Regions from separate parts of the Streptomyces sp. NPDC047841 genome, predicted to be linked through region 1. Evidence: riboswitches for the same ligand, from Rfam matches in the RefSeq annotation. Region 1 holds a riboswitch; each other region holds the start of a gene.

Region 1 (7,426 bases):
GCTGAAAGGATGGACGGAACTGACGCCGACCATTGTGGACCGAGGCAGTGACAACCCGTGCCACGACCCGGTTCAGCGGGCTGCGCCGGGAGCCGGGACCGGGTCCCGGGCGGGTCCCGGGATCCGCTGTGGGCGTACGCCCCGCGGGAACTTCGCCGAGGCCCCGCACGCTTTGCATACAGTGGCAGGAACGGCAGGAAAACCGCGGTTTCCATCAACCGCCTCCGCTCGCGAAGGGACGTACATGCCCATGGGTCACACGACCACAGCCGAGGCAGGCTCCGGGGGCCTGACAGCGACCGAGCACCGCCTGGCCAACGGTCTGCGCGTGGTGCTCTCCGAGGACCACCTGACCCCGGTGGCGGCGGTCTGCCTCTGGTACGACGTCGGCTCCCGCCACGAAGTCAAGGGGCGTACCGGCCTGGCTCACCTTTTCGAGCACCTGATGTTCCAGGGCTCGGCGCAGGTCAAGGGCAACGGCCACTTCGAGCTGGTGCAGGGCGCCGGCGGCTCGCTGAACGGCACCACCAGCTTCGAGCGGACCAACTACTTCGAGACCATGCCGGCCCACCAGCTGGAGCTGGCGCTCTGGCTGGAGGCCGACCGCATGGGCTCGCTGCTGGCCGCCCTGGACGACGAGTCCATGGAGAACCAGCGGGACGTCGTCAAGAACGAGCGCCGCCAGCGCTACGACAACGTCCCGTACGGCACCGCCTTCGAGAAGTTGACCGCGCTCTCCTACCCGGAGGGCCACCCGTACCACCACACGCCGATCGGCTCGATGGCGGACCTGGACGCGGCCACCCTGGAGGACGCCCGCCGGTTCTTCCGCACCTACTACGCGCCGAACAACGCGGTGCTCTCCGTGGTCGGCGATATCGACCCCCAGCAGACCCTCGCCTGGATCGAGAAGTACTTCGGCTCGATCCCGTCCCACGACGGCAAGCCCGCCCCCCGCGACGGCTCCCTGCCGGACGTCATCGGCGAGCAGAAGCGCGAGGTCGTGGTGGAGGAGGTCCCGGCGCGCGCCCTGATGGCCGCCTACCGGCTCCCGCACGACGGCACGCGCGCGTGCGACGCGGTCGACGTCGCCCTGACCATCCTGGGCGGCGGCGAGTCCTCCCGCCTGTACAACCGGCTGGTGCGCCGGGACCGCACGGCCGTCGCGGCCGGCTTCGGCCTGCTGCGCCTGGCCGGTGCCCCCTCCATGGGCTGGCTGGACGTGAAGACCTCCGGTGACGTCGAGGTGCCGGTCATCGAGACCGCCATCGACGAGGAGCTGGCCCGTTTCGCCGCGGAGGGCCCCACGCCCGAGGAGATGGAGCGCGCCCAGGCCCAGCTGGAGCGCGAGTGGCTGGACCGGCTCGGGACGGTCGCCGGCCGCGCCGACGAACTGTGCCGGTACGCGGTCCTGTTCGGCGACCCGCAGCTGGCCCTGACCGCCGTCCAGCGCGTCCTGGAGGTGACCCCGCAGGAGGTCCAGGAGGTCGCCGAGGCCCGCCTGCGGCCCGACAACCGCGCGGTCCTCGTCTACGAGCCGAAGTCCCCGCAGGACGCCCCGGACGCCGGGGTCCCCGAGGACCCGGAGCAGGAAGCGACCGTAGAGGCGGGCCGCGACGAGACCGAGAACGAGGAGACGGCCAAGTGACCGAGCTCGCCACCATGGACTTCCACCCCCAGCCGCGGCCCGGCGAGGCCAAGCCGTGGGCGTTCCCGGCGCCCGAGCGCGGCACGCTGGACAACGGCCTGACCGTGCTGCGCTGCCACCGCCCGGGCCAGCAGGTCGTCGCCGTCGAGGTGCTGCTGGACGCGCCCCTGGACGCCGAGCCGGCCGGCCTGGACGGCGTCGCCACGATCATGGCGCGGGCCTTCTCCGAGGGCACCGACAAGCACTCCGCCGAGGAGTTCGCCGCCGAGCTGGAGCGTGCGGGCGCCACCCTCGACGCGCACGCCGACCACCCCGGCGTCCGGCTGAGCCTGGAGGTGCCGGCCTCCCGCCTGGCCAAGGGCCTCGGCCTGCTCGCCGACGCCCTGCGCGCGCCCGCCTTCGCCGCGAGCGAGGTCGAGCGGCTGGTCCGCAACCGCCTGGACGAGATCCCGCACGAGCTGGCCAACCCCTCCCGCCGGGCCGCCAAGGAACTCTCCAAGGAGCTGTTCCCGGCGACCTCGCGCATGTCCCGTCCGCGCCAGGGCACCGAGGAGACGGTCGAGAAGATCGACGAGGCGGCCGTACGCGCCTTCTACGACCGCCATGTGCGCCCCGCCACGGCCACCGTGGTCGTCGTCGGCGACCTGACCGGCGCCGACCTGGACGCGCTGCTCGACGACACCCTGGGCGCGTGGACCGGTACCCCGGGCGAGCCCCGGCCGGTGCCGCCGGTGACGGCCGACGACACCGGGCGCGTGATCATCGTGGACCGGCCCGGCGCGGTCCAGACCCAGCTGCTCATCGGCCGGATCGGGCCCGACCGGCACGACCGGGTGTGGCCCGCCCAGGTGCTCGGCACGTACTGCCTCGGCGGCACCCTCACCTCCCGCCTGGACCGCGTCCTGCGCGAGGAGAAGGGCTACACCTACGGCGTGCGCGCCTTCGGGCAGGTCATGCGGTCCGCGCCGGACGGCACGGGCGCGGCGATGCTCGCCATCAGCGGCTCCGTGGACACCCCCAACACCGGCCCGGCGCTGGACGACCTGTGGAAGGTGCTGCGCACGGTCGCGGCGGACGGCCTGACCGACGCCGAGCGGGACGTCGCCGTGCAGAACCTGGTCGGTGTGGCGCCGCTGAAGTACGAGACCGCGGCGGCCGTCGCGAGCACGCTGGCCGACCAGGTCGAGCAGCACCTGCCCGACGACTTCCAGGCGACGCTGTACCAGCAGTTGGCGGCCACGGGCACGGTGGAGGCCACCGCGGCCGTCGTGAACGCCTTCCCGGTGGACCGCCTGGTGACCGTCCTCGTCGGTGACGCGTCGCAGATCAAGGCGCCGGTGGAGGCGCTGGGCATCGGTGAAGTGACCGTGGTGGCGGCCGAGTAGACGGCACCGCGGCGGCCGGACGACGGCACGCGCGCGTGGGGCCCTGGTGACCTACGGGTCGTCAGGGCCCCACGTTGTTCCACTCCCTTGCTCAGATGCCCGTTTTGGGGCGGAGGTTGCCTGTCTGCCCTGTGGGATGCGCTACAAAAGGCGGGATGCGTTTGAGGACTGACAGCGTGCTTGCGTAGCTTCGTCCGGGCTGTTCGTCAGGCAGTGCGCCGCACCCGCGGCACCGGACAGTCATCGCCGAGTCCCCGTACGGCGCGAGCCAGGGGAGCCGGGGACCCACCGTCCCTGGGGTGAATCGGGCGTCCGCGCGTGTGCGAGGGGGCCCGTAGGAGACCTTCCTGCTCCGAACCCGTCAGCTAACCCGGTAGGCGAGAGGGAAGGAAAGGACCAGCCACTTCATGGCGTTCATGTGCGCCACCGGGAAGCACCGCAAGCCCGGCCGGGTCAAGCGGACCACCGCCCAGGCGGCCGGCGTCGCGGCCCTCACCACCACCGGTGTGATCGGCACCCTCGCCGCCTCCCCGGCGCTCGCCGCAGGGAACACCGCGGAACAGACCGGCCTCACCCCGGTCGTCGCCGTGTCCGAGGGCGTCGCCGACGAGATCGACGCGCAGGCCGCCGCGCAGCAGCAGGCCGCCGAGCAGAAGGCGGCCGAGGAGGCCGCGGTGAAGGCGGCGGCCGAGCGGGCGCAGAAGATCCGCGCCGAGAAGGTCCGGGCCGCCCGTGAGGCCGAGCGCAAGCGGCTGAACACCTTCGTCGCCCCGATCGCGCACTCCTACGTCTCCACCGCCTACCAGGCGAGCAGCTCCCTGTGGAGCTCCGGAGCGCACACCGGGATCGACTTCCACGCGGCCGGCGGCACGGCCGTCCACGCGGTGGGCTCCGGCACGGTCGTCTCCGCGGGCTGGGGCGGCGCGTACGGCAACCAGGTCGTGATCCGCATGGCCGACGGCATGTACACCCAGTACGGCCACCTGTCGTCCATCGGCGTCGTGGTGGGCCAGAAGGTCGTCCCGGGCCAGCAGATCGGCCTGTCCGGGGCCACGGGCCACGTCACCGGCCCGCACCTGCACTTCGAGGCGCGCACGACCCCCGAGTACGGCTCGGACGTGGACCCCGTCGCCTACCTCCGCAAGCACGGCGTGAACGTCTGACACCGACCGCACGGCTGTCCGAGGCCCCGGCTCACCGAGCCGGGGCTTTCGCTGTTTTTCCCGGTGTCCGCCGGACCGCTGTCCAAAAAATAGCCATGAATTAGGGTCCGCCGTCGGAAATTCCGGCTCATTGGAATAGAGTCGCGGAACACACGTCCATCGTCGACGTTTCACCGGGATGAAGGCGGAGGTCGGTCATGCGTATTCCGGCGCACTCGGTGTGCACGGCCATCCGGGACGACATCGTCGCGGGGGTCCACGAGCGCGGCAGCCGCCTCACCGAGGAAGTCCTGGCCCGCCGCTACGGCGTCTCGCGCGTCCCCGTGCGCGAGGCCCTGCGCACCCTGGAGGCCGAGGGCTTCGTGGTGACGCGCCGGCACGCGGGCGCGTGCGTGGCCGAGCCGACCGAGCAGGAGGCCGCCGACCTGCTGGAGATGCGGACGCTGCTGGAGCCGCTGGGCGCCGCCCGGGCAGCCCAGCGGCGCACGGAGGCCCATCTGAAGGTGCTGCGCGGTCTGGTCCGGCTGGGCCAGGAGCGGGCCCGCAGGGGCGGCAACGAGGACCTGCGCTCGCTGGGCGGCTGGTTCCACGAGACGCTCGCCCAGGCCTCCGGCAGCGCCTCGCTGACCTCGGTGCTCACCCAGCTGCGGCACAAGATCGCGTGGATGTACACGGTGGAGGCGCCGGTCAGCCCGGTCGAGTCCTGGACGGAGCACGCTGCCATCGTGGACGCGGTGGCCCGCGGCGACGCCGAGCGCGCGCGGGCGCTCACGACGCTGCACGCCGAGCGCGCGACGGGCGCGCACCGGCTGCGGTTCTCTTTCGCCGTGGAGCGCGTGAGGACTTCGCAACCTGCCGTAAACATGTCGGGCCCGCGGCATTAACAAGCGCACCGTATACAAAGGAGAGCTATTTTTGGGCCGGGTAATTCCTGCTGCCCGAATTCGTCGTGCGAGAAATTCCCGGAAGGCGCCGGCCGGCGCGGCGGGGGGTAAACCGACGGCGCATCGGGTCGCGTGCGTCCGCATACGGCGAAGCCGCGCCGCCCCGGAAGGCGAACGCGGCTCCGGCGTTCTGTGCGGTGCCCGCTCAGACGGTCTCGGGCAGCTCTTCCAGGCCCTCGGAGACCAGCTTGGCCAGACGGTCCAGGGCGGCGTCGGCGCCCTCGGCGTCGGAGGCGAGGACGATCTCCTCGCCACCCTGGGCACCCAGGCCCAGGACGGCCAGCATGGAGGCCGCGTTGACGGGGTTGCCCCCGGCCTTGGCGATCGTCACCGGGACGCCTGTGGCCGTGGCGGCTCGGACGAAGATGGAGGCGGGGCGGGCGTGGAGGCCCTCGGCCCAGCCGACGTTGACGCGGCGCTCAGCCATGTGTTGCTGCCCTTCGGTGTTCAGGTTGTCTAGACCAGTTTCCCATACCGTGAAGCGTGTCCGGAGCGGACGTCCGTCCCCTCCGGTGTGGCACCGGACCGCGGCCTCGGTCCGGCGTCCCGTCCTCCACAGACTGCCTCGCGCCGTTGTCGGACGCGAGCCGTACTCTGGGGCCCATGCAGACCTCGGCGGACCGGCAGGACCGGCACCAGTACCCCGCCCACTGGGAGGCGGACGTGGTGCTGCGCGACGGTGGCACCGCACGCATCAGGCCCATCACCGTTGATGACGCCGACCGCCTGGTCAGTTTCTACGAGCAGGTCTCGGACGAGTCGAAGTACTACCGCTTCTTCGCGCCGTACCCGCGGCTCTCCGCCAAGGACGTCCACCGCTTCACGCACCACGACTTTGTGGACCGGGTGGGACTCGCGGCCACCATCGGCGGCGAGTTCATCGCCACCGTACGCTATGACCGCATCGGCACCGACGGCATGCCCGCGTCCGCGCCCGCCGACGAGGCCGAGGTCGCCTTCCTGGTGCAGGACGCCCACCAGGGCCGCGGGGTCGCCTCCGCCCTGCTGGAGCACATCGGGGCCGTCGCGCGCGAGCGGGGCATCCGTCGCTTCGCCGCCGAGGTGCTGCCCGCCAACACCAAGATGATCAAGGTGTTCACGGACGCGGGCTACACCCAGAAGCGCAGCTTCGAGGACGGCGTCGTCCGCCTGGAGTTCGACCTCGAACCCACCGACCGCTCCCTCGCCGTGCAGCGCGCGCGGGAGCAGCGCGCCGAGGCCCGTTCCGTACGGCGGCTCCTCGCGCCCGGCTCCGTCGCCGTCGTCGGCGTCGGCCGCGCCCCCGGCGGGGTGGGCCGCGGCGTCCTCGGCAACCTCCGCGACGCCGGCTACCCCGGCCGCCTGCACGCCGTGAACAAAGCCTTCCCGGACGGCCTCAAGGAGGTCGACGGGGTGCCCGCGCACCGCTCGGTGCGGGACATCGACGGGCCGGTCGACCTGGCCGTCGTCGCCGTACCGGCCGCGCACGTGCCCGCCGTGGTCGCCGAGTGCGGGGAGCACGGCGTCCAGGGGCTCGTCGTGCTCTCCGCCGGCTACGCCGAGAGCGGGCCCGAGGGGCGCGAGCGGCAACGGGCCCTCGTGCGGGCCGCGCGCGCGTACGGCATGCGGATCATCGGCCCGAACGCCTTCGGCATCATCAACACCGCCCGGGACGTCCGGCTGAACGCCTCGCTCGCCCCCGAGATGCCCCGCCCCGGCCCCATCGGACTGTTCGCCCAGTCCGGTGCCATCGGCATCGCCCTGCTCTCCCGGCTGCACCGGCGCGGCGGAGGGGTCACCGGCGTCACCGGCGTCTCCACCTTCGTGTCCGCCGGCAACCGCGCGGACGTCTCCGGCAACGACGTCCTCCAGTACTGGTACGACGACCCCGAGACCGACGTCGTCCTCATGTACCTGGAGTCGATCGGCAACCCCCGCAAGTTCACCCGCCTCGCCCGGCGGACGGCGGCGGCCAAACCGCTCGTGGTGGTGCAGGGGACCGGCACGGCACCGCAGGGACACGCGGTACGGGCCACCCGGCTGCCGTACGAGACCGTCTCCGCGCTCCTCCGGCAGGCCGGTGTGATCCGGGTCGACACGATCACCGAGCTGGTCGACGCGGGCCTGCTGCTCGCGCGCCAGCCGCTGCCCGTCGGACCGCGCGTGGCCATCCTGGGCAACTCCGAGTCGCTGGGCGTGCTGACCTACGACCGGTGCCTCGCCGAGGGACTGCGGCCCGCGCGGCCGGTCGACCTGACGACCGGGGCGACGGCGGAGGACTTCCACCGGGCGCTCGCCGCCGCGCTG
Region 2 (7,426 bases), on a different contig from region 1:
CCCGGCTGGACGTTCCCGGCCTGCTGATGCTCTCGCCCGGTCTGGCCCTGCTGCTGTACGGCCTGGCGCGGGGCGGTGAGGGCGGGGACTTCACGGCACCCGGCGCGCTGCTGCCGACGCTCGCCGGCGCCGTCCTCGCGGCGGCCTTCGTACGGCGGGCACTCACCGTCCGCGCGCCGCTGCTGGACCTGCGGCTGCTGCGGGAGCGCACCTTCGCCGCAGGTATCGGCACGCTCGCCCCGTTCACCTGCGGCTACTTCGGATCGATGCTGCTCGGGCCGCTGTACTGGCAGCAGGAGCGGGGCCTGAGCGCGACGGCGGCCGGGCTGCTCGGGGCGCCGACCGGGCTGGTGGTCGGGGTGACGATGCAGATCGCGGCCCGGCGGATCGACACGGCGGTGCCGCGCCGGCTGATCACGGCCGGCTGTGCGGTGGCCGCCCTCGGAATGGGCCTGATGGCCTGGCAGACCGGCACGGCGGGGGTCGCGCCCTGGCGGGTCGTCGTCGCGGGCATGGTGATGGGTGTCGGCGCCGGGATGACGCTGATGCCGGCGATGACCACCGCGACCCGTGGCCTGCCCCCGGACCGGCTGCCCGGAGCCAGCACCGCGCTGAGCATCAACGCCCAGCTCGCCGCGTCGGTCGGTACGGCCCTGCTGTCGGTGGTGCTGGCCGCGGCGGGCCCGTCACCGGCCAGCTTCCGGCTCACGTACGCCGTGACGGCCGCCCTGCTCGCCGTCGCCGTCCTCTCCGCCCTCCGGCTCCCCGGCCGCCCCGCCGCCGGCTAGCCCGCAGTCAGCTCGGTCAGCTCCGTCAGTTCCGCCAGCGGCAGGGTGTGCTGGGTCTGGAGCACCTTCGCGCGCAGGTAGCGGACGTTGTGGGCGGTGGTGAAGACACCGGTCGGCACCCGGTCCCGTACCGCGATCCCCAGCGAGCGCAGCTGTTCGGCCTTGTCGGGGTTGTTGGAGAGCAGGTCGAGCTCGGTGATGCCGAGGGCGCCGAGCATCTGGGCGGCTGCCGTGTAGTCGCGGGCGTCCTCCGGCAGGCCGAGGGCGGCGTTCGCCGCGTAGGTGTCGAGCCCCTCGTCCTGGAGGGCGTACGCGTCGAGCTTGTTGTAGAGGCCGATGCCCCGGCCTTCCTGGCGGAGGTAGAGCAGGACGCCGCCGCGGCCGGCGATGCGCTCGACCGCCTCGCGCAGCTGAGGTCCGCAGTCGCAGCGGGCCGAGCCGAAGACGTCCCCGGTCAGGCACTCGGAGTGCAGGCGCACCAGCGGGACGGGGCCGGGGTCGCCGAGGACGACGGCGAGGTGTTCCCGGCCGTCGGTGAGGCCGTGGAAGGTGACGAGTTCGGCGTCGGTGCCGTAGCCGTCGGCGAAGCGCAGCGGTACCCGGACGCGGGCGCGCGGGATGGCGGCGGGGATGTCGGGCATGCGGGTCCTCCGAGACAGTTGCTTCAGATTTGAAGCAGCGGTTCGCAGGGACCCTACCTCTGCTTAAAAGTTAAAGCAATCGCGGACCCGGCGGCCCGGCCCGCTCGGCAGGACGCCCGGGGGCCCCGCTCAGGAGGATGCCGAGGGCGATGAGCACGACGAACGGCGCCGCCAGGGGACGTCCTCGGCGCCGCACCGGTCGTCCTCGCCCTGCAGCCCGCGCGCGATCCCCGTGCAGATCTCCTCGAGCTGCCCCACCTGCTCCGGGGTCAGCCGGTCGAACAGGGTGCTGCGGACCGTCTCGACGTGCCCGGGCGCCGTACGCTCCAGGACGGCCACCCCCTCGTCCGTCAGCACGGCGAGCGAGCTGCGCTTGTCCCAGCGGCAGTTCTCCCGGCGCACCAGGCCGTCCCGCTCCAGCCGGGTCACCACGTACGTGAGCCGGCTGCGGGTGATCTTCAGCGTCTCGGCGAGATCGGTCATGCGCAGCCGCCGGTCGGGGGCGTCGGAGAGGTTGGCCAGCACCGAGTAGAACAGGTGCGGCATGCCGCCCTCCTGCTGGAGCTGCCGGTCGATGGCGTCCTCCAGGAGACGGGAGGCGGCCATGTAGGCGCGCCAGGCGCGCTGCTCGTCGGGCGTGAGCCAGCGGGTCGTCATGCCCCCAGTGTAAGTTTGTTTAAAACTTGAACCAGCTCGTCCGCCGGACGGGTGAGCTCCGCCTCCGGAAGAGAGGGCGCCGATGCCCCTGCCGTACGTGCTGCTGTCCGCCGCCGTCTCCCTCGACGGTTACCTGGACGACACCGGCCCCGACCGCCTGCTGCTGTCCAGCCCGGCCGACTTCGACCGGGTCGACGCGGTACGGGCCTCGGCCGACGCGATCCTCGTCGGCGCCGGGACGATCCGCGCCGACAACCCCCGCCTGCTGGTCAACTCCGCCGAGCGGCGCGCGGAGCGGGTGGCGCGGGGTGAGCCGGAGTACCCGCTGAAGGTCACGGTCACGGCCACCGGCGACCTCGATCCGGACGCCAGGTTCTGGCACACCGGCGGCGACAAGATCGTCTACACCACCGACCGGGGCGCCGAGCGGGCCGCCCGCCGCCTCGGGCGCAGCGCCGACGTCGTCCCGCTCGGTCCCGACCTGGACTGGCGGGCCCTGCTGGAGCACCTCCACGACGTGCGCGGCGTCGGCCGCCTGATGGTGGAGGGCGGCGGCACGGTCCACACCCAGCTGCTGCACCAGGGCCTCGCCGACGAACTCCAGCTGGTCCTCGCCCCGCTGTTCGTCGGCGATCCCGCGGCGCCCCGCCTGTTCGGGCCGGGGGCCTACCAGCCCGGACGGCTGCGCCTGCTCGACACCCGCCGGATAGGGGACGTCGTGCTCGTGCGGTACGTGCCGACGGCCCCCGGCACCGGGCCGGTCGCCACCGCCGCCGACCGCCACTGGCTGCGGACCGCCTGTGAACTGGCGGCGCTGTGTCCGCCGTCGGAGACGGCGTTCAGCGTCGGTGCGGTGGTCGTGGCCGCCGACGGCACGGAGCTGGCCCGCGGCCATTCGCGGGAGGGCGCCGATCCCGTCGTCCACGCGGAGGAGGCGGCGCTCGCGAAGATCGGCGCGGACGACCCGCGGCTGGCCGGTGCCACCGTGTACAGCAGCCTGGAGCCCTGTGCCCGGCGTGCGTCCCGGCCGGCACCCTGCGCCGAGCTGATCCTCCGGGCGGGGGTGCGCAGGGTGGTCACCGCCTGGCGTGAGCCGGACACGTTCGTGGCGGCGGCCGACGGAAGCGGGGTCCTGGCCTCCCGGGGCGCGCGGGTCGTCGTGCTGCCCGAGCTGGAGGAGCTGGCCAAGGCACCGAACGCCCATCTGCTGTGAGCGCCCGCCCGCCCGCCGGGGTGCCTGGCGGGCGGGCGCGGGTGCGTCGCGGCCGGTCGCGCGGCTCCCCGCGCCCCCGCGGGGCGCCGCAGTGGGCCGAGAACGACTCAGGGCCCGGAATCCTGGGGATTCCGGGCCCTGCGCCTTCAGTAGCGGGGACAGGATTTGAACCTGCGACCTCTGGGTTATGAGCCCAGCGAGCTACCGAGCTGCTCCACCCCGCGTCGTTGTGACTCCAGTGTACGCCATGCGCGGGACCGCTCGCACACCCCTTTCGGCCCACACCGGTCGCCGCCCGCCCCGGGGCCCGGAAACCTGGAGGTACGTCGGACAAGCGGGAGACACGCGGTGCGCCCTGGAAAGGTGGAGGACAGCCTGTACGCCAGGGCGGGCGGCCGGCTCCCCGGCGACCCCGTGCCCGACCCGGGGCTCGGTGACGAACCGGTGCCGGCGCGCGCCCGCCGCCGCCCGAGCCCCCGCGCCCTGGCCCGCGCCCTGCCCGCCCTGCTCGTCGTCTGCGGTGTCCTGTACGGCCTGCTCGCCCCGGACGACTTCACCGCCGTCCCGTTCTTCACCGCGGCCCCGCTGGTCGCCGCGCCCCTGTCCTCGCTGCGCACCACCGTCCTGACCGGTCTCCTCTCCCTCGCCGCCGCCTACGCCGTGCACACCCACGCCGGGGCCCATCCCGCCGTGGGCACCCTCACCGACGTGGTCACCGTCGCGACGGTCGCCCTGCTGGCCGTCGCCATCAACCGGGTGGTCCGGCGGGGCGACCGGCGGCTCGCCTCCGCCCGCGAGATCGCCGAGGCCGCCCAGCGGGCCGTCCTGCCGGAACCGGACGAGCGGATCGGCGGCTACGAGATCGCGGCCTGCTACGAGGCGGCACGGCAGGACGCGTTCATCGGCGGCGACCTGTACGCCGTGCAGGACAGCCCCTACGGCGTCCGGCTGGTCGTCGGGGACGTGCGCGGCAAGGGCATGGGCGCGGTCGCCGCGGTGGCCGTGGTGATCGGCGCGTTCCGGGAGGCGGCCGAGCAGGAGGCCACGCTGGAGGCGGTCGCCGGGCGGCTGGAGCGGGCGCTGGCCCGCGAGGGCACCCGGCGCGACGGGATCGACGCCTTCGAGGGGTTCACCACCGCGGTCCTCGCCGAACTCCCGCACGGCGACGGCCTCGTACGGATCGTCAACCGCGGCCATCCGCCGCCGCTGCTGCTGCACGCCGACGGCACCCTGCGCACCCTGGCGCCCGCCGAGCCCGCGCTGCCGCTCGGCATGGGCGACCTCGGCATGTGGCCGGACAGGGCCACCGAGACCGCCTTCCCGAGCGGCGCGACCCTGCTGTTCCACACCGACGGCCTGTCCGAGGCCCGGGACGCCCACGGCCGGTTCTACGACCCCGAACGGCGGCTCGCCGGGCGCGCCTTCGCCGGCCCGGCCGCGCTGGTCGGCCGGCTCGCCGAGGAGGCGCGCCGGTACTCCGGGGGCGGCATGGCCGACGACATGGCGCTGCTCGCCGTGCGGCGGCCCGGACCGTCACCGAAGGTGACCGGGCGACCGCCGTGCGCATAACATCTGAGTCACCATCAAAACCGAAAGTGACTGCTGAACGGGCCGGACGCTCGGTCAACTCGCCCGTTTTGGCGGAGTAGTGGCCGATAGCTCCGCCGGTAAAGACGTGAATGATCAAGCCGAACGGCTTGGAAAGTGACTGTCGGGTCTATTAACGTTCGATAACGCAGCGCGGTCGTCACAGCCGTCACAAGAGGCGGCTCCGTGCGCACGCGCCGAATCCCGCGAGGGAGCCGGGGAACCACCACCCTGGGGTGAATCACGCGAATGCCGTCGTGAACTCGTCGAGTCCACGACCGGTATACGCGCGTAGGAGACCTTCCTGCTCCGAACCCGTCAGCTAACCCGGTAGGCGAAAGGAAGGAAAGGAGTACGCCCGCGTGGCGTCCAACCGGCCTGCCCCAGAAGCCCCGTACATACCGGCTCAGCGCGAGCCCGAGACCTTCGGGTACGGCGCCTACCGCGCCGAGGAGGGCCCCTGGGAGGAGTGGAACCCCACCGAGGAGTCCGTCGCCCCGGTGCGCGGCCGGCATCGCGTCGCCAAGCAGCGCGGCGGCTTCGCGCGCAGCTCCACCGTCCTGGGCGTCGGCGTCATGGCCGCGGTCGGCGCGGGCGGCATGGCCAGCGCCAACACCGGCAAGCCGCCGGTCTCCCTCTCCCTGCCGGACCTGCCCTCGGTCGGCTCCCTCTTCCACGACCACTCGGCCGACTCCCACCCGGCCGAGGCCGCCACGGCCACGCTGAGCACCGTCGGTGTGACCACGGCCGCCGGCGAGGACAGCGCCGACGCGGGCGAGGCACTGCGCAACCGGATCATGGCCCAGGCCGAGCAGCAGCAGGGCCAGGCCCAGAGCAGGGCCACCGCCGCCGCGGTCGCCGCCGCCGAGAAGCAGAGCGCCGACGCCGCCGCCCAGGCCGAGAAGGAGGCCGCCGCCCAGGCCGCCGCGGCCAAGGAGAAGGCGGAGGCCGCCGCCGCGAAGAAGGCGGAGGAGGAGCGGCTGGCGAAGCTGGCCGAGCAATACACGCTGCCCACCTCCTCGTACACGATCACCTCGACCTTCGGCCAGGCCGGCGGGATGTGGTCCTCCGGCTACCACACTGGTCTCGACTTCGCCGCCCCCACCGGCACCCTGATCAAGGCCGTGCACAGCGGCACGATCACCGAGGCGGGCTGGGCCGGCTCCTACGGCTACCGCACCATCCTCACCCTGGACGACGGCACCGAGCTGTGGTTCTGCCACCAGTCCTCGATCAGCGTCTCCGTCGGCCAGAAGGTCACCACCGGCGAGGTCATCGGCCGCGTCGGCGCCACCGGCAACGTCACCGGGCCGCACGTCCACATGGAGGTCCACCCCGACGGCCAGCCCACCGGCATCGACCCGATGGCGTGGCTGCGCGGCAAGGGCCTCAACCCCTGACGGTCCCGTCCCGCGCAGGGACCTTTGCGAGATCTTGACGGGGACTCCGTGCCGGCGGCGGGATGCGATCACCCGCCGCCGGTGTTGCCTTGACGTATGACATCGCTTCGTAAACTCGGCTCTTCCGATTTCGAGGTCTTCCCGCTCTCCCTCGGTGGCAACGTCTTCGGCTGGACCGCCGACGAACAAGCCTCCTTCGCCGTCCTCGACGCCTACACCGCCGCGGGCGGCAACTTCATCGACACCGCCGACTCCTACTCCGCCTGGATCGAGGGCAACCAGGGCGGCGAGTCGGAGACGATCATCGGCAAGTGGGTCAAGGCCCGCGGCAACCGCTCCGAAGTCGTCATCGCCACCAAGGTCAGCCAGCACCCGGAGTACCAGGGCCTGTCCGCGGCCAACATCAAGGCCGCCGCCGACGCCTCCCTGCGCCGGCTGGGCACCGACCACATCGACCTCTACTACACCCACTTCGACAAGCCCGAGGTGCCGGTCGAGGAGATCATCGGCGCGCTGGACGAGCTGGTGAGGGCCGGGAAGGTCCGGCACATCGCCGCGTCCAACATCAGCCCCGAGCGGCTGCGGGCCTCCCTGGACTTCTCCGACCGCGAGGGCCTCGCCCGCTACGTCGCCGTCCAGCCGCACTACAACCTGGTCTCCCGGGACACCTACGAGGGCCCGCTGCAGGACCTCGTCGCCCGCGAGGGCCTGTCCGCCGTCCCGTACTTCTCCCTCGCCTCGGGCTTTCTCACCGGCAAGTACCGGCCCGGTACGACCGTCGACAGCGCCCGCGCCGAAGGAGCCCGGAAGCACGCGGAGTCCGAGCGCGGCCAGAAGGTCCTCGCGGCCCTGGACGAGATCGCCGCGGCCCACGGGGCCCCCGTCGCCACGGTGGCCCTGGCCTGGCTCGCCGCCCAGCCCACGGTCACGGCCCCGATCGCCTCGGCGAGGACGGTGGAACAGCTCCCGGCGCTGCTGGGGGTCGCGGAGCTGGAGCTGACGGAGGCCGAGGTGACCCGGCTGACGGAGGCGTCCGCCTAGCTGCGGTCTTTCCTCTGGATCATCCCGGCACCGCGCGGCCCGGCGGTGCCGAAGAAACCCCGTCAGCCCCCGGGACTACGTCCGGTACGGGTTGTACGC
Region 3 (7,426 bases), on a different contig from region 1:
ATCACCGTCGCCCAGCTGGAGGGCCGGGTCAACGAGGTCCGCCGGGCGCAGCGGGCCGCGGTGCCGGACGAGGCGCAGTACCAGCAGGTCGTCTCCTCCACCAGCGCCCTGACCCGCGACACCCTGCACAACATGGTGCTCGACCGGGTGCTGCACCGCGCCGCGCGGGACGCGGGCATCGGCGTCACCCGCAAGGAGATCCAGCAGATGCGCGGTGAGCTGGAGCGGCAGGCCGGCGGCGGCAAGGGCCTGGAGACGGCCTGGTTGCAGAAGTACGGCATCGCTCCGGCCCGCCTCGACGACAACCTGCGCCTGCAACTGGAGGCGCAGAAGCTGGCCGCGCGGCTCGGCACCGACACGAGCCAGCCCGCCTTCTGGAAGGCCCTGTCCAAGGCGTCGGAGGAGCTTCACGTCGACCTCAACCCGCGCTACGGCTCCTGGGACGTGCAGAAGAGCAGCCGCGTGGACGCCGGGACGCCGTGGGTACGGGAGGTCACGACGGCGGGCGGGGAGCCGGTGACGGCGTAGGCGGGCCGCCGGCCGACGCGGCGACGCGTCCGGTCATACGATCACATGACCACGCGGGGCCTGTGGACAACCCGATCCGCTCCGTCGCCCCGTGGGTTACGTTCGGATCGTGAACGAAACCAGCCCCGAGGCCCGTGGGGGAGCCGCCCCCGGCCGCATCGTCCTGCTCACCACCAGCCACCGCGTCGCCCCCGGTCTGCTGTCCTGGCCCGCCTGGCAGGCCCTGCGCACCGCCGACGCCGTGCTGTGCGCGGACGGCGCCCATCCGCAGCTGCCGTATCTGCGCGAGGCCGGGATAGCCGTGGCACAGGCGTCCCCCACCGCCCAGGAGCTGGTCGACGCCTGTGCCGGCGGCCGCACGGTGGTGGTCGTGGCCACGGGCGAGGGAGAGCCCGCCCTCACCGACGGCCTCGCCCGGCTCGCGGGCTCCGGCCGGATCGCCATGCCGGAGCTGGAGCTGCTCCCCGCCTCCTACGACCTGCCCGGCGCCCGCCTGCTGGACCTCGTGCAGGTCATGGACCGCATCCGCGCCGAGTGCCCGTGGTCCTCCCGGCAGACCCACGAGGGCCTGGCGAAGTACGGCATCGAGGAGGCCTACGAACTGGTCGAGGCGATCGAGGCCGGCGACCGCGCGGAACTGCGCGAGGAGCTGGGTGACGTCCTCCTCCAGGTCGTCTTCCACTCCCGCATCGCCGAGGAGGACCCGGACGCGCCGTTCTCCGTCGACGACGTCGCCGGCGGCATCGTCGCCAAGCTCATCCACCGGCACCCGCACGTCTTCGGCGACGAGCAGGCCGAGACCCCGGAGGACGTCAAGGAGCACTGGCTGCGCACCAAGGCCGAGGAGAAGCGGCGCGAGTCGGTCACGGACGGCGTCCCGCTCGGCCAGCCCGGCCTGGCCCTCGCCGCCAAGCTCGCCTCCCGCACCCGCACGGCCGGCCTCGACGTCCCGCTGCCGCAGGGGGACGGCATCGGCTACGAGCTGCTGGCGCTGGCGGCCCGCGCCGAGGCGGCGGGCACCGACCCGGAGGCGGCCCTGCGCGCGGCGGCCCGCGCCTACCGGGACGCGATACGAGCCGCCGAGGGCCTGCCGGCCTAGCGCCGGCGGCGTTCCGCCCCGGGGGGCCTGCCCGGCGCCAGGGCCGGCACCCCGCCCCCACCCCGCCCCGCTGTCACCCCACGCCGTTCCCACCCCATCCCACCCCCACCCCACCTCGTCCGACGCCCCCCGGCGAGCCGGATACGGTCGAGGTGTGACCGACCAGCCCTGCCCCGCCGAGCCGTCCTCCCACCTCGCCGAACCGTCCGCCCACCCGGGCGAGCCGGCCCCCGCCCTCTTCACCTGGGAGTTCGCCACCGACCCCTATCCCGCCTACGCCTGGCTGCGCGAGCACGCCCCCGTGCACCGGACGCGGTTGCCGAGCGGGGTCGAGGCCTGGCTGGTCACCCGGTACGCCGATGCCCGGCAGGCCCTGGCCGACCAGCGGCTCAGCAAGAACCCGGCGCATCACGACGAGCCCGCGCACGCCAAGGGCAAGACCGGTATCCCCGGCGAGCGCAAGGCCGAGCTGATGACGCATCTGCTGAACATCGACCCACCGGACCACACCCGGCTGCGCCGGCTGGTCAGCAAGGCCTTCACGCCCCGCCGGGTCGCCGAGTTCGCGCCCCGGGTGCAGGAGCTGACCGACCACCTCATCGACCAGTTCGCCCGGCGCGGCTCCGCCGACCTCATCCACGAGTTCGCCTTCCCGCTGCCCATCTACGCCATCTGCGACCTGCTCGGCGTCCCGCGCGAAGACCAGGACGACTTCCGGGACTGGGCGGGCATGATGATCCGGCACGGCGGAGGCCCCCGGGGAGGCGTCGCCCGGTCGGTGAAGAAGATGCGCGGCTACCTCGCCGAGCTCATCCACAAGAAGCGCGAGGCACTGCCCGCCGAGCCCGCGCCCGGCGAGGACCTGATCTCGGGCCTGATCCGCGCCTCCGACCACGGCGAGCACCTCACCGAGAACGAGGCCGCCGCCATGGCCTTCATCCTCCTGTTCGCCGGCTTCGAGACCACCGTCAACCTCATCGGCAACGGGACCTACGCCCTGCTCACACACCCCGCGCAGCGCCGGAGGCTGGAGGAGTCCCTGGCACGCCGGGAGACGGACCTGCTGGCGACCGGCGTGGAGGAACTGCTGCGCTACGACGGCCCGGTGGAGCTGGCCACCTGGCGGTTCGCCACCGAGCCGCTCACCATCGGCGGACAGCGGATCGCGCCGGGCGACCCGGTGCTCGTGGTCCTCGCCGCCGCCGACCGGGACCCGGAGCGGTTCGCCGACCCGGACGTGCTGGACCTCGCCCGCCGCGACAACCAGCACCTCGGCTACGGCCACGGCATCCACTACTGCCTCGGCGCGCCGCTCGCCCGGCTGGAGGGCCAGACCGCGCTCGCCACCCTGCTCACCCGGCTGCCCGATCTGCGGCTGGCCGCGGACCCGGCCGAACTGCGCTGGCGCGGCGGACTCATCATGCGCGGCCTGCGCACCCTGCCGGTGGAGTTCACACCCGGCGGCGCCTGAACAGCGCGCGCCTGCCGGACACACCGTCCGACCTGGTACGGCAGGACCCCGCACAGGCTTCTGCAAGGGAACATGACAGACGTTCACCTCTGTGATCTTCACGTGATCTGTGCGGCATGAACTTGTGACAAGTGATCGTCTGCCGATACGTTCACCCATCAGCGCGGCGACCGGCTCCGTCCGCCGCGCCGGTCCTGCTGTCGCTCGAAAGGCTTCTGCATGCTCTCCGGGAACGGCCGACACCGTCGCCCCCGCCAGGCCCCGGCTCTCCTCGTCGCGGCCGGAGTGACCGGCTCCGCCATCGCCATCCCGCTGCTCGGCGCGGCGAGCGCCAACGCGGCCGACGGCACCACGTGGGACAAGGTGGCCGAGTGCGAGAGCGGCGGCTCGTGGAGCGCGGACACCGGCAACGGGTACTACGGCGGCCTGCAGATCTCGCAGGAGGACTGGAACGCCTACGGCGGCGGCCAGTACGCGGCCAGCCCCGACCAGGCGAGCCGCAACCAGCAGATCGCCGTCGCCGAGAAGATCCTCGCCGACAAGGGCACCACGCCCTGGGCCACCTGCGCCCTGCTGTCCGGTCTCACCGAGGGCTCGGGTTCGACGCACGTCGACACGGGCGTCGGCGGTTCAGGCGGTTCGGGCAGCGCGGGCGGTTCGGGCAGTACGGGCGGTTCGGGTAAAACGTCCGGATCGGGGGGCAACTCCGGTACATCCGGTTCCTCCGGCAGCTCCGGCTCGTCCGGTCTGCCGGATTCGTCGCCCTCCGCGGACGCGGACTCCGACGCCAACTCCGGCTCCGGGGCCGGGTCCTCCTCGGGCGAGGCCACCACCACTCCGAGCGCCAAGCCGGACAAGGGCGCCGGTACGGCCACCGGTTCGACAGGTACCGACACCCCCAAGTCCGACAAGTCCACCACTCCGGACGCCGGAAGCCCGCAGGGAACCGGCAGCGTGCCCACCGCCACCCCGGACACCGGGGTCGGGAACGACCCGCAGCAGGCCGCCGGTTCCTGGAGCCTGGTCGACACCGGGTCCCTCGGCGGCGGACGCCACCGGGGCCCGAGCGCGGACGAGGGCAGCGGGGGCGAAAGCGTGACAAACGGTCAGAACGCCGCGTCTTCCGGCCGGCACGCCTCCCATGACACGGACACGTACACGGTCCGTCAGGGCGACACGCTGGCCTCCATCGCCGACTCCCTTGACGTCGACGGCGGATGGCGCGCGCTGTACGCCGGCAACAAGAAGGCCATCGGGACCGACCCGAATCACATCAGTGCCGGTCAGACCCTGGAAGTCGGGGGCGAAACGGGCGCGAAGTAGGGGGAGTTGGCGTCCCGCTTAGCGCCCTAATGTCCGGTTTGGCGAAAGTGTGGGATGAGTCTCAGAAGCCCTGATCGTCTTTGATATTCCGCGGATCGCGTGTCTACGGTCGTGATCGCTCGTCACCACGAGCCCCGGCAGCCGCAACGCCGAATCCTGCCAGCGGTTGCCCGGGAACAGTCGTCGCGTCAAGCGCCGTAGGCAGGAGCGGGGGACCCAAGGTAGGTGCCGGGCCCGGCAGTTGATGCCGGAACCGGCTCGGGGTGAAGCCGCACCCGCGTGAGCGGAGTGCGGCCGGGCAACTCAACCGGCCCGAACCCGACAGCTCACCTCGCAGGCGTCGGTGAGGGGATCGATCCATGCTGTTTTCCAGCAAGGGCAAGCACCGTCGTCCGTCCAAGGCCGTCCGCGCCGTCGCGCTCGCCGGTGTCACCGGTGCCGCCGTCGCCGCTCCGCTGATGGCGGCCGGCAACGCCTCCGCCGCCACCGCCTCCCAGTGGGACACGGTCGCCCAGTGCGAGTCCGGTGGCAACTGGTCCATCAACACCGGCAACGGCTACTACGGCGGTCTGCAGTTCTCCGCCTCCACCTGGGCCGCGTACGGCGGCACGCAGTACGCCGGCACCGCCGACAAGGCGAGCAAGGCGCAGCAGATATCCGTCGCCGAGAAGGTCCTCGCCGCTCAGGGCAAGGGCGCCTGGCCGGTCTGCGGCACGGGCCTGTCCGGCACTCCGTACAACGGCTCCGCGCCGAGCACCTCCACCCCGAGCACCTCCAACGGCTCCAGCACCTCCACCGGCTCCAGCACCTCCACCGGCTCGGGCAGCTCCACGGGCTCGGGCAGCTCCACCGCCACCCGCTCCACCGGCGAGCAGGCCGCCTCCCGCTCCGCCGAGCGTCCGGCCGCGAGCGCGAGCAAGGGCCAGGGCAAGACCGTCACCACCCCGACCGGCAAGAAGGTCAAGAAGGGCGACGGCGAGTACAAGGTCGTCACCGGTGACACCCTCAGCTCCATCGCCGGCAAGCGCCACGTGCAGGGCGGCTGGCAGAAGCTGTTCGAGCTGAACAAGGACATCGTCGAGGACGCCAACCTGATCTACCCCGGTCAGCAGCTGCACCTGAAGTAAGACCCGCCCGGCGGCCCGCGCCCGCGCGCGGGCCCGCTGAAGGCCCCCAGCGGGCCGTACCCCCGTCCCCACGGGCTCCCCGCCCGGTGCGTGTTCCCCCGTACGCACCAGGGCGGGGCTTTTTGCGTCCACCGGCCCGGAACCCTTTGTTTCGGCGAGAAACAAAAGGTACCGTCGGCGTGTCCACGGGACGGTCGGTCGGTGGCCGACGCCCCCGGGACGGTTAGGCTCTAGTCGCAAGGCACAGCCGTAAGGCACACCGCCCCGCACTTCCAGCGTCACATCCAAGAAGGAGATGCTCGTGCCGTCCATCGACGTCGTCGTAGCCCGGGAAATCCTGGACTCCCGAGGCAACCCCACGGTCGAGGTCGAGGTCGGCCTCGACGACGGCAGCACGGGTCGTGCCGCCGTCCCGTCCGGCGCCTCGACCGGCGCCTTCGAGGCCATCGAGCTCCGCGACGGCGACCCGAACCGCTACCAGGGCAAGGGCGTCGAGAAGGCCGTCCTCGCCGTGATCGAGCAGATCGGCCCCGAGCTGGTCGGCTACGACGCCACCGAGCAGCGCCTGATCGACCAGGCCATGTTCGACCTGGACGCCACCGACAACAAGGGCTCCCTCGGCGCCAACGCCATCCTCGGCGTCTCGCTCGCCGTCGCGCACGCCGCCTCCGAGGCCAGCGACCTCCCCCTCTTCCGCTACCTGGGCGGCCCGAACGCGCACCTGCTGCCGGTGCCGATGATGAACATCCTGAACGGCGGCTCGCACGCCGACTCCAACGTGGACATCCAGGAGTTCATGATCGCCCCGATCGGCGCGGAGTCCTTCTCCGAGGCCCTGCGCTGGGGCACCGAGGTCTACCACACCCTGAAGAAGGTCCTGAAGAGCAAGGGCCTGTCCACCGGCCTCGGCGACGAGGGCGGCTTCGCCCCGAACCTCGGCTCCAACCGTGAGGCCCTCGACCTCATCCTGGAGGCCATCAAGGAGGCCGGCTACATCGCCGGCCAGCAGATCGCCCTCGCGCTCGACGTGGCCGCCTCCGAGTTCTACAAGGACGGCAAGTACCTCTTCGAGGGCAAGGAGCGCTCCGCCGCCGAGATGACGGAGTACTACGAGGAGCTCGTGGCGGCCTACCCGCTCGTCTCCATCGAGGACCCGCTGTTCGAGGACGACTGGGCCGGCTGGAAGGTCATCACCGACAAGCTCGGCGACAAGGTCCAGCTGGTCGGCGACGACCTGTTCGTCACCAACCCCGAGCGCCTCGCCCGCGGCATCGAGGAGGGCGCCGCCAACGCCCTGCTGGTCAAGGTCAACCAGATCGGCTCGCTGACCGAGACCCTGGACGCCGTCGAGCTGGCCCAGCGCAACGGCTTCAAGTGCATGATGTCGCACCGCTCCGGCGAGACCGAGGACGTCACCATCGCCGACCTGGCCGTCGCCACCAACTGCGGCCAGATCAAGACCGGCGCCCCGGCCCGCTCCGAGCGCGTCGCCAAGTACAACCAGCTGCTGCGCATCGAGGAGATCCTCGACGACGCGGCGGTGTACGCGGGCCGCAGCGCGTTCCCGCGTTTCCGCGGCGGGATCTCCAAGGGCTGACCCATCCTGGCGTAGGGCTCAGCCAGTCGTACGTACGTCCCCGTGCTCGGTCCCGTACCGTGTCCGGGGACGTACGCGCGTGTGAAAGGGGAGGCGGAGAGCCAGATGGCCGTGAGGGACCGGGACCGTTTCTCCACCGCGACCAGGCTGCGGCTGCTCGGCGAGCAGACCGCGGCCCGGGTCTACCGTTCCCAGACCAAGCGGCAGGCCCGCCGCTCCCGGCTCACCGGCCGCGCGGCCCTGCTCGCGCTCGTGCTGTGCACGATGATCGTCGCCCTCGC
Region 4 (7,426 bases), on a different contig from region 1:
CGCGCCGCCTCGGCCGGGTCCGGGGTGATGACCACCAGCCGGTCGCGCGCCCCGGCGGCCAGGTCGGCGACCGCGCCCTGGGTGACGAGCCGGCCCTGTGTCATGACCGCCGCGTGGGTGCACACCTGCTCGATCTCGTCGAGGAGGTGGGAGGAGAGGAAGACGGTCGTGCCGTCGGCGGCCAGCTCCCTGATCAGCGTGCGGATCTCGCGCATGCCCTGCGGGTCGAGGCCGTTGGTGGGCTCGTCCAGGACGAGCAGTCTGCGCGGCTGGAGCAGCGCGGCGGCCAGTCCCAGGCGCTGTTTCATGCCGAGCGAGTACGCCTTCGCCTTCTTGCCGGCGGCGGCCGCGAGACCGACCCGGTCCAGCGCCGCGGCGACGCGGGCGCGCCGGGTGCGCGGGTCGGCGGTCGGGTCGGCGGCGTCGTAGCGCAGCAGGTTGTCCCGGCCGGAGAGGAAGCCGTACAGGGCGGGGCCCTCGATGAGGGCGCCGACCTGCGGGAGGACCGTACGGGCCGCCCGCGGCATGGGCCGGCCGAGCACCCGGGCGGTGCCCGCCGTCGGTTCGATCAGGCCCATCAGCATGCGGATCGTGGTGGTCTTGCCGGAGCCGTTCGGGCCGAGGAAGCCGAAGACGCTGCCCGCCGGGACGGTCAGGTCCAGACCGTCCACGGCGAGCTGTCCGCCGCGGTAGCGCTTGGTGAGGCCGCGCGTGGCGATCACACTCGCCGTCGGGTCGCCCGGCTCCGGCTGCGTGGCGGACGGTTCGTCCATCGGCTCCCCTCGGTTCGTCCGGTTCGTCTCATCGGGTGCGGTGTGCCGGGAAGGTCACTTCCCGGCGTCGGCCGCCTTCACCAGGGCCTCCTTGGTCACCGTGCCGGCGTAGACCTTGCCGTCGTCGGTGATCAGGGCGTTGACCAGGCGGGTGGAGAAGACCGTGCCCTTGCCGAACTTCCCGGAGACCGGGTCGCCCAGCGAGCCGAGGAAGCCGCCGAGTTCACCGCCCTGGGAGCCGGTCGGCACGCCGCCCTTGGCGCCGGTGTCGAAGGTGGCGACGGACGTCCAGCCCTTGCCCAGCACCTTCAGCCCGTCCTTGCCCTCCAGGCCCCCGGCGAAGCCCTCACCGTGCTCCGGAGCGTGCTCCCGGGCGCCGCCGGCGTCCTTCCCCTCGGTGACCTTCGCGCCCTTGGGCGGCGTGAAGTCGAACGTGGAGGCGGCGGGCCGGGCGAAGGAGACCTGGGTGAAGCCCGCGTCGAGCACGGCGGCGCCGCCGCTCCTCGGGGTCAGCGTGAACTTCAGCGGCATCCCGGTCTTCGCGTCCACGGCGATGCTGATCGCACCGACCGTGGTGCCGGACTGCCTGGGCCGGATCAGCAGCTTGTAGGCGTCGCGCCCGGCGACGTGGGCGGTGCCGTCGACGGTGACGGACGTGGTGTCGTCCACCGACTTCAGGGCCTGGTCGGCGAAGTCCTTGGGCGTGGCCGGCGGCTCGGTGCCGCGGTCCTTGCCGGAGGCGGCCCCGGTGGCGTGGTAGACCTCGTTGCTCTTGCTGTCGTAGCCCCAGACGTCCTTGCCGTCGTGGATGAGGCTGTACTCGGCGCCGCTCTCCAGCAGCGACAGCTTCTGCCGGTCGGGGCCGTCGGCGGCGACGCGCAGGGTGTGCGTGCCGGAGACCAGCTCGGTGAGCTTGGCCTTCGGGTCGGCGGAGGAGCCGTCGCCGGAGCCGCCCCGGCCCGAGCCGGACATCAGGCCGTTCTGGAGGCCGCCCAAATCGGGCAGGCCGAGGTCGGTGCTGACCTTCACCGTGCCGGACAGCTGCTGCACGTCCGACTTGGCGATCTTCTCGATGAGCTGCTGGGCGCTGATCCTCGGCAGGTCGGGGTCACCGGAGTCGGCGAGCGCCGGGACCAGCCCGATCGTGGCCGCCGCCACCCCCACCACCGCGACCGGCACGGCGTACCGGGCGGCCTTGCGCCGGCCCGAGCGCGGGTGCTCGTCCCGCGCGGCGCCCACTGCGTCGTCGGATTCGTACGGTGCCATGTGTGCCTTACCTCCGTCGTCGGCGGCGGCTGTCCTCACCCTGGTCCGCTGGTCCACCCTGAGCCGCCATTCTCACCCGAAACGGTGAGGAGTGGTGATTTCCGTGATGTCCATCTGACCAAATCGGCTGTGCACAAGCGTCAGACCACGGAGCCAACTCCGTCTACACCTGCGGTATGACATCCGGCGGTGGTTCCTCCGCCCGACCCGTAGGGGTCGCGCCGGACGCCGGGGCCCGTACGGGTGACCGGCCCGGTCAGCCGGCGCGGTGCACGACCGCGTCGCACAGCTCGATCAGCGCCGCCTTGGCATCGCACTCGCGCAGCGGGGCGAGCGCGGCCCGCGCCTCCTCCGCGTACCGCACGGTGTCCCGGCGGGCCTGCTCCAGCGCGGGGTGCGCGCGCAGCGCGGCCAGCGCCTCGGCGTGCCGGGCGTCGTCGCTGAGGTCGGAGTCCAGCAGCGCGCACAGCGCGACGTCCTCGGCCAGGCCCAGCCGGGCGGCCCGCTCGCGCAGCCGGAGCACCGGCAGGGTCGGGATGCCCTCCCGCAGGTCGGTGCCCGGGGTCTTGCCGGACTCGTGGGAGTCGGAGGCGATGTCCAGGACGTCGTCCGCGAGCTGGAAGGCGACGCCGAGGCGTTCCCCGTACTGGGTGAGGACGTCGACGACCGTCTCGTCCGCGCCGGACATCATCGCGCCGAACCGGCACGACACCGCCACCAGGGAGCCCGTCTTGCCGGCGAGCACGTCCAGATAGTGCTCGACCGGGTCTCGGCCGTCCGAGGGACCCGCGGTCTCCAGGATCTGGCCGGTGACGAGCCGTTCGAAGGCGAGGGCCTGCACCCGGACCGCCTCGGGACCGAGGTCGGCGAGGATCTGGGACGCGCGGGCGAAGAGGAAGTCGCCGGTGAGGACCGCGACGGAGTTGCCCCAGCGGGTGTTGGCGCTGTCCACGCCACGCCGTACGGCCGCCTCGTCCATGACGTCGTCGTGGTACAGCGTGGCCAGGTGGGTCAGCTCCACGACCACGGCCGAGGGCACCACGCCCGGGGCGTAGGGGTCGCCGAACTGGGCCGCGAGCATCACGAGCAGTGGCCGGAACCGCTTCCCGCCCGCCCGCACCAGGTGCTGCGCTGCCTCCGTGATGAACGGGACCTCGCTCTTGGTGGCTTCGAGCAAGCCTTCCTCGACAGCCGCCAATCCGGCCTGGACATCGGCTTCCAGAGCCTGGTCCCGCACGCTCAGCCCGAACGGCCCGACGACGGTCACGAGGGGTCTCCTGTCTGCTGGTGTCTGCTGGCGGTTACACGGTTTGTCGATAGGTCGCTGCCATCACTCAAGTCAGCGTATCCGGTCCTGTTTCGATCACCGATAGCGCCCACCGGTCCAGCCTGGGCGATACCGGATCATGACCGGCATGGTTTTGATCACACAGTGTGAGCGGATTTTTATCCATATAAGAGTAATCCGGACACTGTGCCCTCGCCTCGGCAACGACGCCCCCCATATGCCAGGTTCCGCCACCACCCCGACTTCCGGTGCAAATCCCCCTAATCCCTCATATCCGATTTAAAACTGTTTGCCATTTCGTGAGTTGGGTCACGCGCCCGGCCGGCCCGGCCGCCCGGCCCGGTTCTCGCAACCCCTTGCCGTGTCGGCGAGTTGAGGATTGGCAACCGCAAAGGATCAAGCACCTCATACGGCATCGATCAAGGTCAAATCGCACGTTGTATGAATCCGGCCCTTGTTCCCGACATGTGCTCTCGCATACGTTCCGGGCCGTCGGGCGGACGCCGAATCCTGCCGCCGCCCGCATACCCATCGACGAACTCATTCGTACGGCAGGAGCGGGGGACCCAGGTAAGCCGCCGGTCCGGAACGGCACACGCCGCGCCGGGACGGCTAGGGGTGAAGCCATGCCTCCGTCAGGGGCACGGCCGGGCATCTCCCCGCCCGAACCCGACAGCTCACCTCGCAGGCGCCGGAGAGGAACGCCCCCATGTCTGCTGTCGCCCAGCCCCGCCGTACCCGGAACAGCCGCCTGGTCCGCGCGCTCACCGCCGTCGGCACCGGTGCCGCCGTCCTCGCCCTGCCGCTCATCGGCGCGGCCGACGCCTCCGCGGCCCCCCGCACCACCACCACGCCGGCCACCACCCCGGCCGGCTACCCGAACAACCTCGACGGCTGGATCCGCGAGTCACTGGCGATCATGGCCGAGAAGCACATCCCGGGCACGTACAACGGCATCCACCGCAACATCATCCGCGAGTCCTCGGGCAACCCGAAGGCCATCAACCTCTGGGACTCCAACGCCGCCAAGGGCATCCCGTCCAAGGGCCTGCTCCAGGTCATCGACCCCACGTTCAACGCGTACCACGTGGCCGGGACGTCCTTCGACATCTACGACCCGGTCGCCAACATCACCGCCGCCTGCAACTACGCGGCCGCGCGGTACGGGTCCATCGACAACGTGTTCGGCGCGTACTGACGGGCACCGGCGGCCTGACCGGGCACCGGCCGGCCGCCTGACCGGGCGCTGCCGGTGTCCCGGTCAGCCGGTCAGCCGGTCGGGAAGAGTCGTTCGAGGACGACGGCGACGCCGTCGTCCTCGTTCGACGAGGTGACCTCGTCGGCCACCGCCTTCAGTTCCGGGTGCGCGCCGGCCATGGCGACACCGCGCCCGGCCCAGTCGAACATCGGGATGTCGTTGGGCATGTCGCCGAACGCGAGGGCCCGTTCGGCGGCGATCCCGAGCCGTTCCGCGGCCAGCGCCAGCCCGGTCGCCTTCGTCACCCCGCACGGCTGGAGCTCCACCGTGCCCGGCCCCGACATCGTGACCGTCGCGAGCGAGCCCACCGCCGCGCGGGCCACGGCCGCCAGCTCGTCGTCGGACAGGGTGGCGTGCCGCAGCAGCACCTTGCTGATGGGCGCGCACCACAGGTCGTCCCGCCGGCCGACCCGCACCGCGGGCAGTGTCGGGTGGGGCATCCGGTAGCCGGGCTCGATGAGCGTGAGCCCGTCCACGCCGTCCTGGTCGACCGCCGCGTAGACCTCCCCCACCTCCGCCTCGATCTTGCCGAGCGCCGTCTCGGCCAGCTCCCGGTCCAGCCGGACGGACCACAGCAGACGGTCGGTCGCGGCGTCGTAGACCTGGGCCCCCTGTCCGCACACCGCGAGCCCGGCACCGCCGAGGTCCGCGAGCAGCGACCGCACCCGCGGGGCCGGGCGGCCCGTCACCACCAGGTGGCGGGCACCGGCCCGCGCCACCCGCGCGAGCGCGGCGAGGGACCGGTCCGAGACGGTGTCGTCGCCGCGCAGCAGCGTCCCGTCCAGGTCGGTGGCGATCAGTGCATATGCCGGGGTGGGTGCCATGATCAGAGAATACGGACAGCACGCCCCGCCGACTCATCTGTCGTTCCCCGCACTTACGTGCCGCTCCCGCCCAACCGCTCACCGCTGTTGGCGCGATGGGCACCGCTCGGCCCAGACCTGCCGAGCCCCGGGTGAGGCACTGCCCAAGACACGCGCCTCGGCCGTAACGTGTGGCCCGACCACATGGAACGCAGTGCCATGCATGGCCCGGATGAGAGTGAGGCAGCACCCCATGCCCCCCTTCGACGTCCCCGAGGGCGACCCCTTCGGTCCGCACAACCTCCCCTACGGCGTGTTCTCGCCCTCCGGCAGCACGGAGCGGAGGATCGGCGTCCGGCTCGGGAACCACGTCCTCGACGCGGGCGCCGCGGCCGCCGCGCTCGGCTCGCCCCACCAGCCGCTGCTCGCCCGGCCCACCCTCAACCCGCTGCTGGCCGCCGGCCGCGCCACCTGGTCGGACGTACGGCGCTCCGTCGCGTCCTGGGTCACCGACCCGGCGCACCGCGCGACCGTCGAGCCGCTGTTCCACCCCCTGTCCGAGGTGAGCCTGCACCTGCCCTTCGAGGTCGCGGACTACGTCGACTTCTACGCCTCGGAGAACCACGCCCGCAACGTCGGCCGGATCTTCCGCCCCGACGCCGAGGACTCCCTCACCCCCAACTGGAAGCACCTGCCGATCGGTTACCACGGCCGCTCCGGCACCGTCGTCGTCTCCGGCACGGACGTCGTACGCCCGTGCGGGCAGCGCAAGGGCCCGGCCGACCCCGCGCCCGTCTTCGGCCCCTCGATCCGGCTGGACATCGAGGCCGAGGTCGGCTTCGTCGTGGGCGTGCCGTCGCGGCTCGGCGCCCCGGTCGCGCTCGGCGACTTCCGGGAGCACGTCTTCGGGCTGTGCCTGCTGAACGACTGGTCCGCGCGCGACATCCAGGCCTGGGAGTACGTCCCCCTCGGCCCGTTCCTCGGCAAGTCCTTCGCGACCTCGGTGTCGGCGTGGATCACACCGCTGGAGGCGCTGGAGCACGCGCGCGTGGCGCCTCCCGAGCGTACGCACCCGCTGCTGCCCTACCTGGACGACTCGGCGCCCGGCACCGAGCCCGGCGGTTACGACCTGCGCATCTCGGTCGCCGTCAACGGCCACGTGGTCTCCGAACCGCCCTTCTCCACCATGTACTGGACCGCCGCCCAGCAACTCGCCCACATGACCGTGAACGGCGCCTCGCTGCGCACCGGCGACCTGTACGGCTCCGGGACGGTGAGCGGCCCCACCGAACGCCAGCGCGGCTCCCTGCTGGAACTGACCTGGAACGGCCGCGACCCCCTCGAACTCCCCGACGGCAAGCGGGCCTTCCTGGAGGACGGCGACGTGGTCACCCTGTCGGCATGGGCCCCGGGCCCGGACGGCAGCCGGGTGGGGCTCGGCGAGGTCAGCGGGCGCGTGGTGCCGGCCTGACCCTGCGCAGGGGTGCCGGGCGGGCCGGGTAACGCGCCGGGCGGGCCGGGTCGCTTCCGGGGCGGCCGGGGGGCGTGGACCCGGGCCGGTCGACGGCGGATCGGTGTCGGCACCTGACTCCGGCCGCCCGTCTTCGTCATACTGACGGGGACACGCATCACGCGCGAGCCGCCGTCGCGTGACGCGTGCCCGGCACCACCGTCACCCGCCCACTCTCCGACCAGGAACCGGAGCCCCGGCATGACTGTCTGCCTGCTCCTGCTGAGCGTCGTCGCCCTGACGGCCGCCGTACCGGCGCCGCGCGCGCTGACCCATGCCGCCTGGCCCGAGCGGGAACCCGTGGTCGCGCTGTGGGTGTGGCAGTGCCTCGTCGCCACCGTCCTGCTGTGCTGCCTCACCGCGCTCGTCCTGGGCGCGGCGGCCGTCTTCCACACCGTCCGCGACCGCGTGTTCGCGCCCGCGCCGCCCGCCGTCACCGCGGCCTACGACCTGTCCACCGCGCCGGTGTGGGCCGCCGCGCTCACCGTGCTGCTGGCCTGCGGGGCCGCCTGGACGACCGCGATGCTG

What was found. Region 1 has a riboswitch for cyclic di-AMP ahead of AB0947_RS02015 (M23 family metallopeptidase). Riboswitches for the same ligand answer to the same signal wherever they lie in the genome.
Region 2: linked by a shared signal. The riboswitch ahead of AB0947_RS25290 (M23 family metallopeptidase) and the one ahead of AB0947_RS02015 (M23 family metallopeptidase) in region 1 are both predicted to bind cyclic di-AMP.
Region 3: linked by a shared signal. The riboswitch ahead of AB0947_RS09155 (transglycosylase family protein) and the one ahead of AB0947_RS02015 (M23 family metallopeptidase) in region 1 are both predicted to bind cyclic di-AMP.
Region 4: linked by a shared signal. The riboswitch ahead of AB0947_RS02930 (transglycosylase SLT domain-containing protein) and the one ahead of AB0947_RS02015 (M23 family metallopeptidase) in region 1 are both predicted to bind cyclic di-AMP.

The regions. Positions count from the first base shown of each region.
Region 1 covers NZ_JBEYRP010000001.1:485,080-492,505, reverse strand. Annotated here, with positions in the region: gene AB0947_RS02025 (pitrilysin family protein) at 245-1,648, shown strand; gene AB0947_RS02020 (pitrilysin family protein) at 1,645-3,033, shown strand; cyclic di-AMP (ydaO/yuaA leader) riboswitch at 3,268-3,428, shown strand; gene AB0947_RS02015 (M23 family metallopeptidase) at 3,441-4,196, shown strand; gene AB0947_RS02010 (GntR family transcriptional regulator) at 4,394-5,080, shown strand; gene AB0947_RS02005 (HPr family phosphocarrier protein) at 5,286-5,567, opposite strand; gene AB0947_RS02000 (GNAT family N-acetyltransferase) at 5,744-7,426, shown strand, end outside.
Region 2 covers NZ_JBEYRP010000015.1:20,524-27,949, reverse strand. Annotated here, with positions in the region: gene AB0947_RS25320 (DHA2 family efflux MFS transporter permease subunit) at 1-788, shown strand, start outside; gene ribA (GTP cyclohydrolase II) at 785-1,429, opposite strand; gene AB0947_RS25310 (MarR family transcriptional regulator) at 1,559-2,086, opposite strand; gene AB0947_RS25305 (dihydrofolate reductase family protein) at 2,169-3,299, shown strand; tRNA gene AB0947_RS25300 (tRNA-Met) at 3,450-3,523, opposite strand; gene AB0947_RS25295 (PP2C family protein-serine/threonine phosphatase) at 3,648-4,868, shown strand; cyclic di-AMP (ydaO/yuaA leader) riboswitch at 5,072-5,237, shown strand; gene AB0947_RS25290 (M23 family metallopeptidase) at 5,249-6,286, shown strand; gene AB0947_RS25285 (aldo/keto reductase) at 6,383-7,327, shown strand; gene AB0947_RS25280 (PrsW family intramembrane metalloprotease) at 7,403-7,426, opposite strand, start outside.
Region 3 covers NZ_JBEYRP010000005.1:85,163-92,588, reverse strand. Annotated here, with positions in the region: gene AB0947_RS09175 (SurA N-terminal domain-containing protein) at 1-528, shown strand, start outside; gene AB0947_RS09170 (nucleoside triphosphate pyrophosphohydrolase) at 638-1,627, shown strand; gene AB0947_RS09165 (cytochrome P450) at 1,782-3,098, shown strand; gene AB0947_RS09160 (transglycosylase family protein) at 3,318-4,421, shown strand; cyclic di-AMP (ydaO/yuaA leader) riboswitch at 4,605-4,776, shown strand; gene AB0947_RS09155 (transglycosylase family protein) at 4,781-5,548, shown strand; gene eno (phosphopyruvate hydratase) at 5,844-7,145, shown strand; gene AB0947_RS09145 (septum formation initiator family protein) at 7,251-7,426, shown strand, end outside.
Region 4 covers NZ_JBEYRP010000002.1:82,891-90,316, reverse strand. Annotated here, with positions in the region: gene AB0947_RS02945 (ABC transporter ATP-binding protein) at 1-773, opposite strand, end outside; gene AB0947_RS02940 (DUF2092 domain-containing protein) at 828-2,039, opposite strand; gene AB0947_RS02935 (polyprenyl synthetase family protein) at 2,296-3,306, opposite strand; cyclic di-AMP (ydaO/yuaA leader) riboswitch at 3,850-4,031, shown strand; gene AB0947_RS02930 (transglycosylase SLT domain-containing protein) at 4,037-4,525, shown strand; gene AB0947_RS02925 (HAD family hydrolase) at 4,597-5,409, opposite strand; gene fahA (fumarylacetoacetase) at 5,642-6,859, shown strand; gene AB0947_RS02915 (M56 family metallopeptidase) at 7,100-7,426, shown strand, end outside.